One region of the Geobacillus sp. FSL K6-0789 genome, then DNA from elsewhere that is predicted to be linked to it. Evidence: predicted binding sites of a transcription regulator. Region 1 holds the regulator's gene; the other holds the start of a gene.
The links. Region 1 encodes Rex, which represses fermentation and respiration genes when NADH is low (regulators of the CRP and FNR family bind a similar motif). Its sites were predicted from a motif close to TTGTGAAATATTTCACAA; they were not measured.

Region 1 (5,379 bases):
AGGTTGTGGACAATGTGGAAAAGTAAAAAAAACATGATAACGGCGAGGAGTGCAATACACAATCATTTTTTCATAGAGGAAAGGGATTGATTGTGGATAATGTGGTAATAACTTCTGTTTTGCACAGAAAAGTGTGGATTTCTTTGTGGATAATGTGATTAACACAAAAACGGGGCTGACCTAAAAGGTCGCCTGCCTTCAAGATAGGCGCACGTCTAGTGCGGCAGAAACAGCAAGCATATATATGCAACGAAAGAGGGTGTTCCAATCCTTTGGGGACACCCTCTTGTCAGTCATCGTCCTTCACCTAAGAAGCAGCTTTCATGAACAAGGCAAAAGGCTGCTAAACGAGTTGGCCTGTGATCGGCCTGGCGCGGTGATGCGCACGAGCAGTGCACATGAAGCCGCTAGATGCCCGTGTTGGCGTTCCCTGGCAGCGGATTGGCTCAAAACGAGGCGTAGAGCTGTTCCCACTCGGCCAATAACGTTTCAAGCTGCTGTTTCCGCTTTTCGTTTTCTTGCGTGAGCTGCTGCACGGTTTCATAATCGCCGTATACAGACGGGTCGCACAGCTGCTGCTCGGTTTCAGCGATTTGTGCTTCCAGTGCGGCGATCTCGGCTTCGATCTCTTCCAGACGGCGCTGCCGTTGGCGCTGTCGTCTTTTTTCCTCTTTTTCTTGCTCGTATGTGGATTTGGCTGTTTCGCCGCTGTCCGGTGATGCGGGCGGGTGGGAGTCCAGGCGCGCCAATTCGCGCATTTCTTCTTTTTTCGCCACGTAATAGTCATAGTCTCCTAAATATTCGACAAGCCCATCGCCCGAGAGTTCAAACAGCTTTGTCGCGATGCGATTAATGAAATAGCGGTCGTGGGAGACGAACAAGATCGTTCCCGGATAGTCGACAAGCGCCTGCTCGAGCATCTCTTTGCTGTCAAGGTCGAGATGGTTGGTCGGTTCATCCAACAAGAGAACGTTGGCTTTTTGCAGCATGAGTTTGGCGAGCGCCAGGCGTGCTTTCTCTCCGCCGCTTAAGGCGGAAACCGGTTTTAAGACGTCGTCGCCGGAAAACAAAAAGTTGCCGAGCACGGTGCGAATTTCTTTTTCGGTTTTGTCCGGGTAGGCGTCCCACAACTCGTCGAGCACTCGTTTGTTTGTCGACAGTTCCGCCTGGTTTTGGTCGTAATAGCCGATTTTCACATTTGCACCGTACCGGAGCTTTCCGGATTGGACTGGGAGCTTTCCGGCGATCGTCTTCAACAATGTCGACTTGCCGATGCCGTTTGGTCCGACCAAGGCGACACTCTCCCCCCGTGTTATGCGAAAGCTGATTTGGCGGATGACCGGTGCGCCTTCGCGATAGCCGGCGGTCAATTGCTCTGCGGTGAGCACCTCATGGCCGCTCGGCCGCTCAATCGCAAAAGAAAAAGAAGCTGATTTTTCATCTCCGGCCGGGCGTTCAAGCCGCTCCATTTTTTCGAGCTGCTTTCGCCGGCTTTGCGCCCGTTTCGTTGTCGAGGCGCGGGCGATGTTGCGCCGGATGAAGTCTTCGAGGCGGGCGATTTCCTCCTGTTGCTTTTCGTATCGTTTTAGCTCTTGTTCGTATTGCTCGGCCCGAAGCTCCAAATAGCGGCTGTAATTGCCGCTATACCGCTTAAGCGTCGCGTTGGACAGCTCGTACACTTCGGTGACGACTTTGTCCAAAAAGTAGCGGTCATGGGAAACGAGCAGAACGGCGCCGGGGTATGCCTGTAAATATTGCTCGAGCCATGTGAGCGTATCGAGGTCCAAATGGTTCGTCGGCTCGTCTAAAATAAGCAAGTCCGGCTTGGCCAACAGCAGTTTTCCAAGGGCGAGCCGCGTCCGCTGTCCGCCGCTTAGCGAGGAAACGGGCGTTGTTTGGTAATCGTATGACGAAAATTGCAGCCCGTGCAAAACAGAGCGGATGTCGGCTTCATACTGATAGCCCCCTTGTTCTTTGTATTGCTCTTGCAAGTTGTCATACGCTTGAAGCGTTTTTTCGTAGCGGGACGGATCGGCGAGCAGATCCGGGTCGCCAAGCTGGGCGCCGAGCTCTGCTAGCTGCGCTTCGATCGCCCGGAGCGGCGCGAATACGTCCAGCATCTCGTCCCAAATGGAGCGTGACGAGTCGAGCCCGCTGTTTTGCGCCAAATAGCCGATTTTGATATGGCTTGGCTTGATGATTTCACCGCTGTCGGAAGAAAGTTCGCCGGCGATGATCTTCAGCAGCGTCGATTTGCCTGCGCCGTTGCGGCCGACAAGAGCAATGCGGGCGCGGGACTGTATTTCTAGTTTTATATTCGATAAAATAAGGTCAGCGCCAAAATATTTCGTGATTCCATTCACTTGCAAAATGATCATGTCCGTCACCTCGCGAATAGTTTAACGTAAGTCGCGAAAACGGTCAAAGACAGATAACGAAAAATGGTGTATAGTGATAAATGGAGGAGATTGTCTTGTCATCGTTTACGCATTTCAATGAACAAGGCCGGGCGAAAATGGTCGACATTACGAACAAGGAAGATACGATCAGGATAGCGGTGGCGAGAACGAGCGTCACCGTCAATGAAGAGATTTACGAAAAGATGACGAACAATGCCATTGAGAAAGGTGATGTGCTGGCGGTAGCCCAGGTGGCCGGGGTCATGGCGGCGAAAAAAACGGCCGATCTTATTCCGATGTGCCATCCGCTTATGTTAAAAGGCGTCGATATTGCCTTTGCTTGGGAAAAAGAGGCGGAAGCGTATAAACTTGTGATTACCGTGACGGTCAAAACGAAAGGGAGCACAGGAGTGGAGATGGAAGCGCTGACGGCGGCTTCGGTATGCGCATTGACTGTGTACGACATGTGCAAATCGCTCGATAAAGGAATGACGATCGGTCCAACGTATTTGGTCGAAAAAACGGGCGGGAAGTCCGGCCATTATCGACGGAAAACCGATTAGCTGGGGGATGAAACGATGAGCAACGAACAACCGAAAATCCCGCAGGCGACTGCCAAGCGTCTGCCGTTATACTATCGGTTTTTGAAAAATTTACATGCCTCAGGGAAGCAGCGCGTGTCCTCCGCCGAGCTGAGCGAGGCGGTGAAAGTCGATCCGGCGACAATTCGCCGCGACTTTTCGTATTTTGGCGCGCTTGGCAAAAAGGGATACGGGTATAATGTCAATTATTTGTTGTCGTTTTTCCGCCAGACGCTTGAAGAGGATGAGGTGACCGAAGTCGCCTTGTTTGGCGTCGGCAATTTAGGCACCGCCTTTTTAAACTACAACTTTTCGAAAAATAACAACACGAAAATTGTCATGGCGTTTGATGTCGATGAACGGAAGGTCGGAACGACAGTCGGCGGGGTGCCGGTCTATCATCTCGATGAGCTGGAGGAGCGGCTTCGCGGCGACATTCCGATCGCGATTTTAACCGTGCCGGCCGCCGCGGCTCAAGCGCTGACCGACCGCCTTGTCGCGCAAGGAATTAAAGGCATTTTAAACTTTACTCCGGCGCGGTTGAACGTGCCGAACCATATTCGTGTCCATCATATCGATTTAGCCATTGAGCTGCAGTCGCTCGTCTATTTTTTGAAAAACTATCCATCGCCATCGTAAAAAGGAGAGAACAACACATGAAATATTTGTTGCTCGTTCTTGTCATTTTGTTGCTGTTTGGCACGAAAAAGCTGCCGGAGTTGGGGCGGTCGTTCGGCCAGTCGCTTCGCGAGTTTAAAGACGCCACAAAAGGGCTCGCTGATGACGAAGAAACGAAAACCGACCGATGACAAGGCAGGATGGGGAAACGATGAATGACAAAGAAATGTCCGTGTATGAACACCTCGGAGAGCTGCGGAAACGGCTGATCATCGTGCTTCTCTTTTTCGTTGCGGCGCTTGTAGCCAGCTTCTTTTTTGTCGATGACGTCATTGTGTATTTGCAGCACACTGCGGAAGCGAAACAGCTGACGATGAACGCGTTCCGCCTCACCGATCCGATTAAAGTGTATTTTCAGTTTGCCTTTGTCATCGCCGCTGTACTGACTGCTCCGGTGCTGTTGTATCAAATTTGGGCGTTTGTCAGTCCGGGGCTGTATGAAAAAGAGCGGAAAGCAACGCTCAGCTACATTCCAGCATCGATCATTCTATTTTTAGCCGGGGTTGGTTTTGCGTATTTCGTCTTGTTTCCATTTGTCGTCCGGTTTATGAATCAGCTGGCGGAACGGCTCGGCATTCAACAGATGATCGGCATTAATGAATATTTTCAGTTTTTGCTGCAGCTCGTGCTGCCGTTTGGCATCGTGTTTCAGCTGCCGATTGTTGTCCTGTTTTTCACCCGCTTAGGGCTTATTACGCCGCAGCTTCTTGTTCGCATCCGCAAGTATGCGTATTTGGCGCTGCTTATTTTAGCGGCCGCCATTACGCCGCCGGATGTGTTGTCGCAAGTGATCGTCATGATTCCACTGACGCTTTTGTATGAGGGGAGCATCTGGGTTGCCAAAATCGGCTATCGAAAGGCGCAATTAGCGGCGGAGGAAGGAAGCGGCGATCCATATTGAGGGCAGCATCAAGAGGACGGTTCATACGGCGCCAGGCAAAAACCCTCCCCCAATGGGGAGGGTTTTATTGTCTCGGTGTGAAGAACAAGCGAAAGGCGGTGCCGAAATCAAAAGCGGCCAGCGCCGCCAACGCGATGGTTGAGACGTTCCAAATCGTTTCATGAACGCTTTCGATCGCCAAATACGTAAACAGGAAGCCCAAGATGAAATACGGAACAGAAAACAGCCGCGGATGGCGCGTCATAGCCAAATCCTCCAAATGGCCAGCGGCAGTTCCGCTTGGCGCATCATGTTTTCCAATTCATCAGCCAACAAAATTTGAACGGCAACGACAAACGTGTTCATTGCTACATGGGCGAACATCGGCACGAAAATGCGTCCGGTTTTGGCGTATAAAAAGGCGAACACCATCCCCATGGATGTGTACAAAAGCAAATGCTCCGGCTCCATGTGGGCGAGAGCAAACAGAAGCGAGCTGGCCAGCGCTGCCAACCAAAAGTTGTATTTTTCATAAAGCGAGCCAAAAATGATTTTGCGGAAGATGAGTTCCTCCAAAACCGGGCCGATGACCGACGTGACGACGACGAGCAATGGCGTCAGGCGGATGATGTCGATGATTTGCCTTGTGTTTTCCGAGCCCGGCTCAATGCCCAATAGACGCCATTCGATGTTGGCGGCAACGCTTTGCGCGGCAAGCGCCAAAAAGACGCCCGAGATCGCCCACATCCATGACGAGGCGAGCGGCAGCCGCCGCATTGTCCGTTCATCGCGGTCGCCGCGCAGCAGCCATAAAATGATGGCAAAAGCCAATAAAAAGCTG
Region 2 (5,379 bases), 1.4 Mb from region 1:
TTTTGTCTTGAGCGCGGCATTACGACGTTTGACCATGCTGATATTTACGGCGACTATACGTGTGAATCGCGCTTTGGCGAAGCACTGGCGTTAAAGCCAAGCTTGCGCGGTCAGATCGAGATCGTGACGAAATGCGGCATCAAGCTGCCATCGAAGTACGGGATGAAATTATACGATACAAGCAAAAATCATATCATCGCTTCGGTTGAGCAATCCCTTCGACACTTCCATACCGATTATATTGATGTATTGCTTATCCACCGCCCGGATCCGTTTATGAACCCGGAAGAGGTGGCCGAGGCGTTTCTCCAACTCAAGAAGGATGGAAAAGTGCGCTATTTTGGCGTTTCCAACTTTAAACGTTTGCAGTGGGAAATGCTTCAGTCGTATTTGCCGTTTCCGCTCGTGACCAACCAAATCGAAGTATCGGCGTATCGGTTGGAAAATCTTGAAGACGGCACCGTTGACCTTTGCCTTGAGAAGCGCATTCCGCCAATGGTATGGTCGCCGCTCACCGGCGGGGCGATTTTTTCCGCTGACGATGACCGGGCGGTGCGGTTGCGCGGGACGCTTGAACAAGTGCGGGGTGAGGTGGGCGCTGAGACGATCGACGAAGTGTTGTACGCGTGGCTTCTCGTTCATCCAGCGCGGATGATGCCGATTGTCGGCTCGGGGAAACAAGAACGCATCGAGCGGGCGGTGCGGGCGTTGTCGCTTCCGCTTTCCCGCGAGCAATGGTTCGCTATCTTACAAAGCTCCATGGGGCATGATGTGCCGTAAGGGGAGAGGACGATGAAGGTCATTATCGCGGAAAAGCCGGACCAAGGGGCGACGCTCGCCTCGATTTTTCGGACGAAAAAACGGCAAGGCTATATCGAAATTTTGCCGAATGACTTGTTTCCCGACGGGGCGTATATGACATGGGCGATCGGGCATTTGTTCCAGCTCGCCCCGCCGGAGCGGTATCGGCCGGAGTGGAAGCGGTGGACGCTCGGCACGTTGCCGATCATCCCGGAACGGTTTGAGTATGAGATCGAAAAAGCGAAGGCGAAACAGTTCAAGGTTGTGAAAGAATTGCTGCGAAAGCCGGAAGTGACGGAAATCATCCATGCCGGCGACGCGGGGCGCGAAGGGGAGCTCATTGTGCGCAACCTCATCCGCCTAAGCGGCGTGAACAAGCCGATGAAGCGGCTTTGGCTGTCGTCCTTGACTCCGAAGGCGATCGAGGAAGGGTTCCGCCGCCTGCTTGATGAACGGACGACGCGCCCGCTCTATGAGGAAGCGTACGCCCGCGCCTGCGCGGATTGGCTCGTCGGCATGAACGCCTCGCGCGTGTACAGCCTCTTGCTGAAGGAGCGCGGGATGAACGATGTGTTTTCCGTCGGGCGCGTGCAGACGCCGACATTGGCGCTGATCGTCCGGCGTGAGCGGGAAATTGAGCAGTTCCGCCCTGAACCGTTTTGGGAAGTCGTCGCCTCGTTTGTCATTGGCGACAAGCGTTATGAAGGAAAATGGACGGATAAAAACGGCCAAACGCGTCTTGGGGACGAGGAGATGGCGAAAAAGATCGCTGCCTTTTGCCAAGGAAAACGGGCGGAAGTCGCCGACGTCCACACAGAGCGGAAAACGTATCAGCCGCCGCTGTTGTTCAACTTATCGACGCTGCAAGCGACAGCGAACAAGTTGTACCGCTTCTCGCCGAAAAAGACGCTTGATGTGCTGCAATCGCTCTACCAAAAAGGGATCGTTTCGTATCCTCGTTCCGATTCGATGCATGTGACGAAAGGGGAAGCGGAAACGTTTCCCGCCATTTTGCAAAAGCTGTCCTCGTTTCCGGCGTACGCTTCGTATTTTCCGCTGCCGCAGCCGTCGATTTTACAGAATAAACGTTATGTAAACGAGAAAAAGGTGACGGACCATTACGCCATTATCCCGACCGAGCAAGTGGTGGATCCCGAGAAGCTGTCAGCCGACGAACGGAAGGTGTACGATTTGGTCGTCCGCCGCCTAATTGCCGCCCACCATCAGGCGGCGGTCATCGATTATACGACCGTCACAACGCTCGTTGACGGCCGGGCCCGCTTTGTTTCGAAAGGAAGACAAGTCGTCGAGGAAGGATGGCGCGCCGTCATCCGTCCGCATGAGGAGGAGAAAGATGCTGCGCTGCCTCTCCTTGAGCGAGGGGAGGCGGGGGAAGCGGCCGCTGTCAAGGTGAAAGAAGGGAAGACCGAGCCGCCGAAACGGTATACAGAAGGCGAACTCATCACCTTGATGAAAACGGCGGGAAAATTTTTGGACGATGAGGAACTGGAAAAAGTGCTCGCCAAAACGGAAGGGCTCGGCACGGAAGCAACAAGGGCGGCGATCATTACCATGCTGAAAGAGCGGAAGTATATTGAAGTGAAAAACAACCTCGTATATGCGACCGACAAGGCGAAAGTATTGATCGAGGCGCTCGGCGGCACGATTCTCGCCTCGCCGGAAATGACGGCGAAATGGGAGCAGCGCTTAAGCGAAATCGGCGAAGGGAGCGCCTCTCCCGCTGCCTTTATGGAACAGGTGAAAAAGTTGGCGCAAAAAGTGGTCGCTGACGCCATCGCCGCTGCGCCGAATTGGAATTTCAGAGGGGTTGACACCGCCTCGATCCAACGGACAAGGAAGAAAAAAACGATGGGCGAGAAGCTTGGACCGTGCCCGCTTTGCGGCGGGACCGTCGTCGACAAAGGAACGTTGTACGGCTGCGACCAGTACGCGAAAACAAAATGCCCGTTTACGATCTCCAAACGCATTCTCGGCAAATCGATTTCGGCGGCCAATGTGAAAAAACTGCTGGCGCAAGGGAAAACGAATGTCATCAAAGGGTTTAAAAAAGGCGAAAAAACGTTTGACGCCATCCTTGTCTGGGATGAAAACGAGAAGAAATTATCGTTTCAGTTTCCGAAGCGGTGACAAGGGCGGGGGAGGAAAGGATGGAGCGCTTGGCAAAAAGGCGGACCGATGGCGGACCGCCGATCTGACCTCCCGATTTATAACAAGGGATGGAGATTTTTTATTTTTACATCCTTCTTCATGTTCATTGGTTGTCATTTCTTCTTTTTTCACTGTCTTTAAATTAAAATTGTTCAACATTTCACAAACTATTCAATAATAGATGATTCTAAGCATCCAAAAATATAGTATCATAGAGATGAGATCTGTTATATATGATTGTTCTGAACAATTGGGAGGGGATCTGTTATGAAACAAGCTGTTGCTGTATTAGACCCGTGGCGAAATTTTAAAGGGTCTAAATGGAAAAAGTCCATTGACGTCCGTGACTTTATTTTAAAAAACGTAACCGTTTACTATGGGGATGAATCGTTTTTAGAAGGACCGACCGAAGCAACGAAAAAACTTTGGGAACAAGTGATGGAATTGTCGAAGCAAGAACGCGAAAAAGGCGGCGTTCTTGATATGGACACATCCATTGTTTCCACCATCACTTCCCACAGACCAGGTTATTTAAACAAAGACTTGGAAAAAATCGTTGGCTTTCAAACGGATAAACCGTTTAAGCGCGCATTAATGCCGTTCGGCGGCATCCGCATGGCGCAGCAATCATGTGAAGCATACGGCTACAAAATAAGCGACGAAGTGAAAAAAATCTTTACGGAATACCGAAAAACGCATAACCAAGGTGTATTTGACGTTTACACCGAAGAAATGAGATTAGCGCGCAAAGCAGGAATCATCACCGGTCTTCCAGACGCGTACGGACGCGGCCGCATTATTGGCGACTATCGCCGTGTAGCATTATACGGTGTCGATCGTCTGATTGAAGAAAAACAAAAGGATTTGAAAAACACCGGCGCAAGAACGATGACGGAAGACATTATCCGCCTTCGCGAGGAAATTGCTGAACAAATTCGCGCGTTAAACGAATTGAAACAAATGGCATTAAGCTACGGTTACGACATTTCCAAACCAGCGCGAAACGCGCATGAAGCATTCCAATGGCTCTATTTCGCTTATCTCGCCGCCATTAAAGAACAAAACGGCGCAGCGATGAGCTTAGGGCGCGTTTCCACCTTCTTAGATATTTATATCGAACGCGACCTACAAGAAGGTACACTAACAGAAAAAGAAGCGCAAGAGCTTGTCGACCATTTTGTGATGAAATTGCGCCTTGTCAAATTCGCAAGAACGCCGGAATATAACGAACTATTTAGCGGCGACCCGACATGGGTAACAGAATCAATTGGCGGAGTCGCTATCGACGGTCGTCCGTTAGTAACGAAAAACTCGTTCCGTTTCCTTCATACGTTAGATAACTTAGGACCTGCGCCAGAACCAAACTTAACCGTACTTTGGTCGAAACAATTACCGGAAGCGTTCAAAGAATATTGCGCGAAAATGTCGATTAAAACAAGCTCGATTCAATATGAAAACGACGACTTAATGCGCGTTGAATTTGGCGATGATTACGGAATTGCCTGCTGCGTATCGGCGATGCGAATCGGTAAACAAATGCAATTTTTCGGAGCGCGCGCCAACCTCGCGAAAGCATTGTTATATGCGATTAACGGCGGCGTCGATGAAAAATTAAAAATTCAAGTTGGTCCTGAATTTGCGCCAATTACATCCGAATATTTAGATTATGGCGAAGTAATGCGTAAATTCGATCAAGTGCTTGAATGGCTTGCCGAACTTTATATTAATACACTCAATGTCATCCATTACATGCACGACAAATATTGTTACGAACGCATTGAAATGGCGCTTCATGATACCCACGTTTTGCGCACAATGGCAACTGGTATTGCCGGGCTATCGGTTGTCGCCGATTCGTTAAGCGCGATCAAATATGCAAAAGTAAAACCGATTCGCGATGAAAACGGCATTGCTGTTGATTTTGAAATTGAAGGCGACTTCCCGAAATACGGAAATAACGATGATCGCGTCGACCAAATTGCGGTTGATTTAGTCGAACGCTTTATGACGAAATTGAAAAAACATAAAACGTATCGCGATTCAAAACATACGTTATCGATTTTAACGATTACATCAAACGTCGTATACGGTAAAAAGACAGGCAATACACCAGATGGCCGCCGCGCTGGCGAACCGTTTGCTCCAGGAGCGAACCCGCTACACGGCCGCGACATGAAAGGTGCGCTCGCTTCGTTAAGCTCTGTGGCAAAATTGCCGTATGAACACGCCCTAGACGGTATTTCAAACACGTTCTCGATCGTTCCGAAAGCGTTAGGAAAAGACGAGGAAACACGTATTCACAATCTTGTCGCTATTTTAGACGGTTACATGGAAAAAGGCGGGCATCATCTCAACATTAACGTGTTGAATCGCGAAACATTATTAGACGCGATGGAACATCCAGAAAAA

Region 2: pflB (formate C-acetyltransferase) is a predicted target of Rex. The motif match lies at 3,119-3,136, and genes of this name have one in related genera.

The regions. Positions count from the first base shown of each region.
Region 1 is NZ_CP151966.1:254,908-260,286, forward strand. Features, by position in the region: gene NSQ51_RS01415 (ABC-F family ATP-binding cassette domain-containing protein) at 447-2,378, opposite strand; gene moaC (cyclic pyranopterin monophosphate synthase MoaC) at 2,474-2,962, shown strand; gene NSQ51_RS01425 (redox-sensing transcriptional repressor Rex) at 2,978-3,619, shown strand; gene tatA (twin-arginine translocase TatA/TatE family subunit) at 3,637-3,789, shown strand; gene tatC (twin-arginine translocase subunit TatC) at 3,810-4,559, shown strand; gene NSQ51_RS01440 (YdiK family protein) at 4,624-4,803, opposite strand; gene NSQ51_RS01445 (type II CAAX endopeptidase family protein) at 4,800-5,379, opposite strand, start outside.
Region 2 is NZ_CP151966.1:1,670,450-1,675,828, forward strand. Features, by position in the region: gene NSQ51_RS08690 (aldo/keto reductase family oxidoreductase) at 1-780, shown strand, start outside; gene NSQ51_RS08695 (DNA topoisomerase III) at 793-2,949, shown strand; gene pflB (formate C-acetyltransferase) at 3,238-5,379, shown strand, end outside.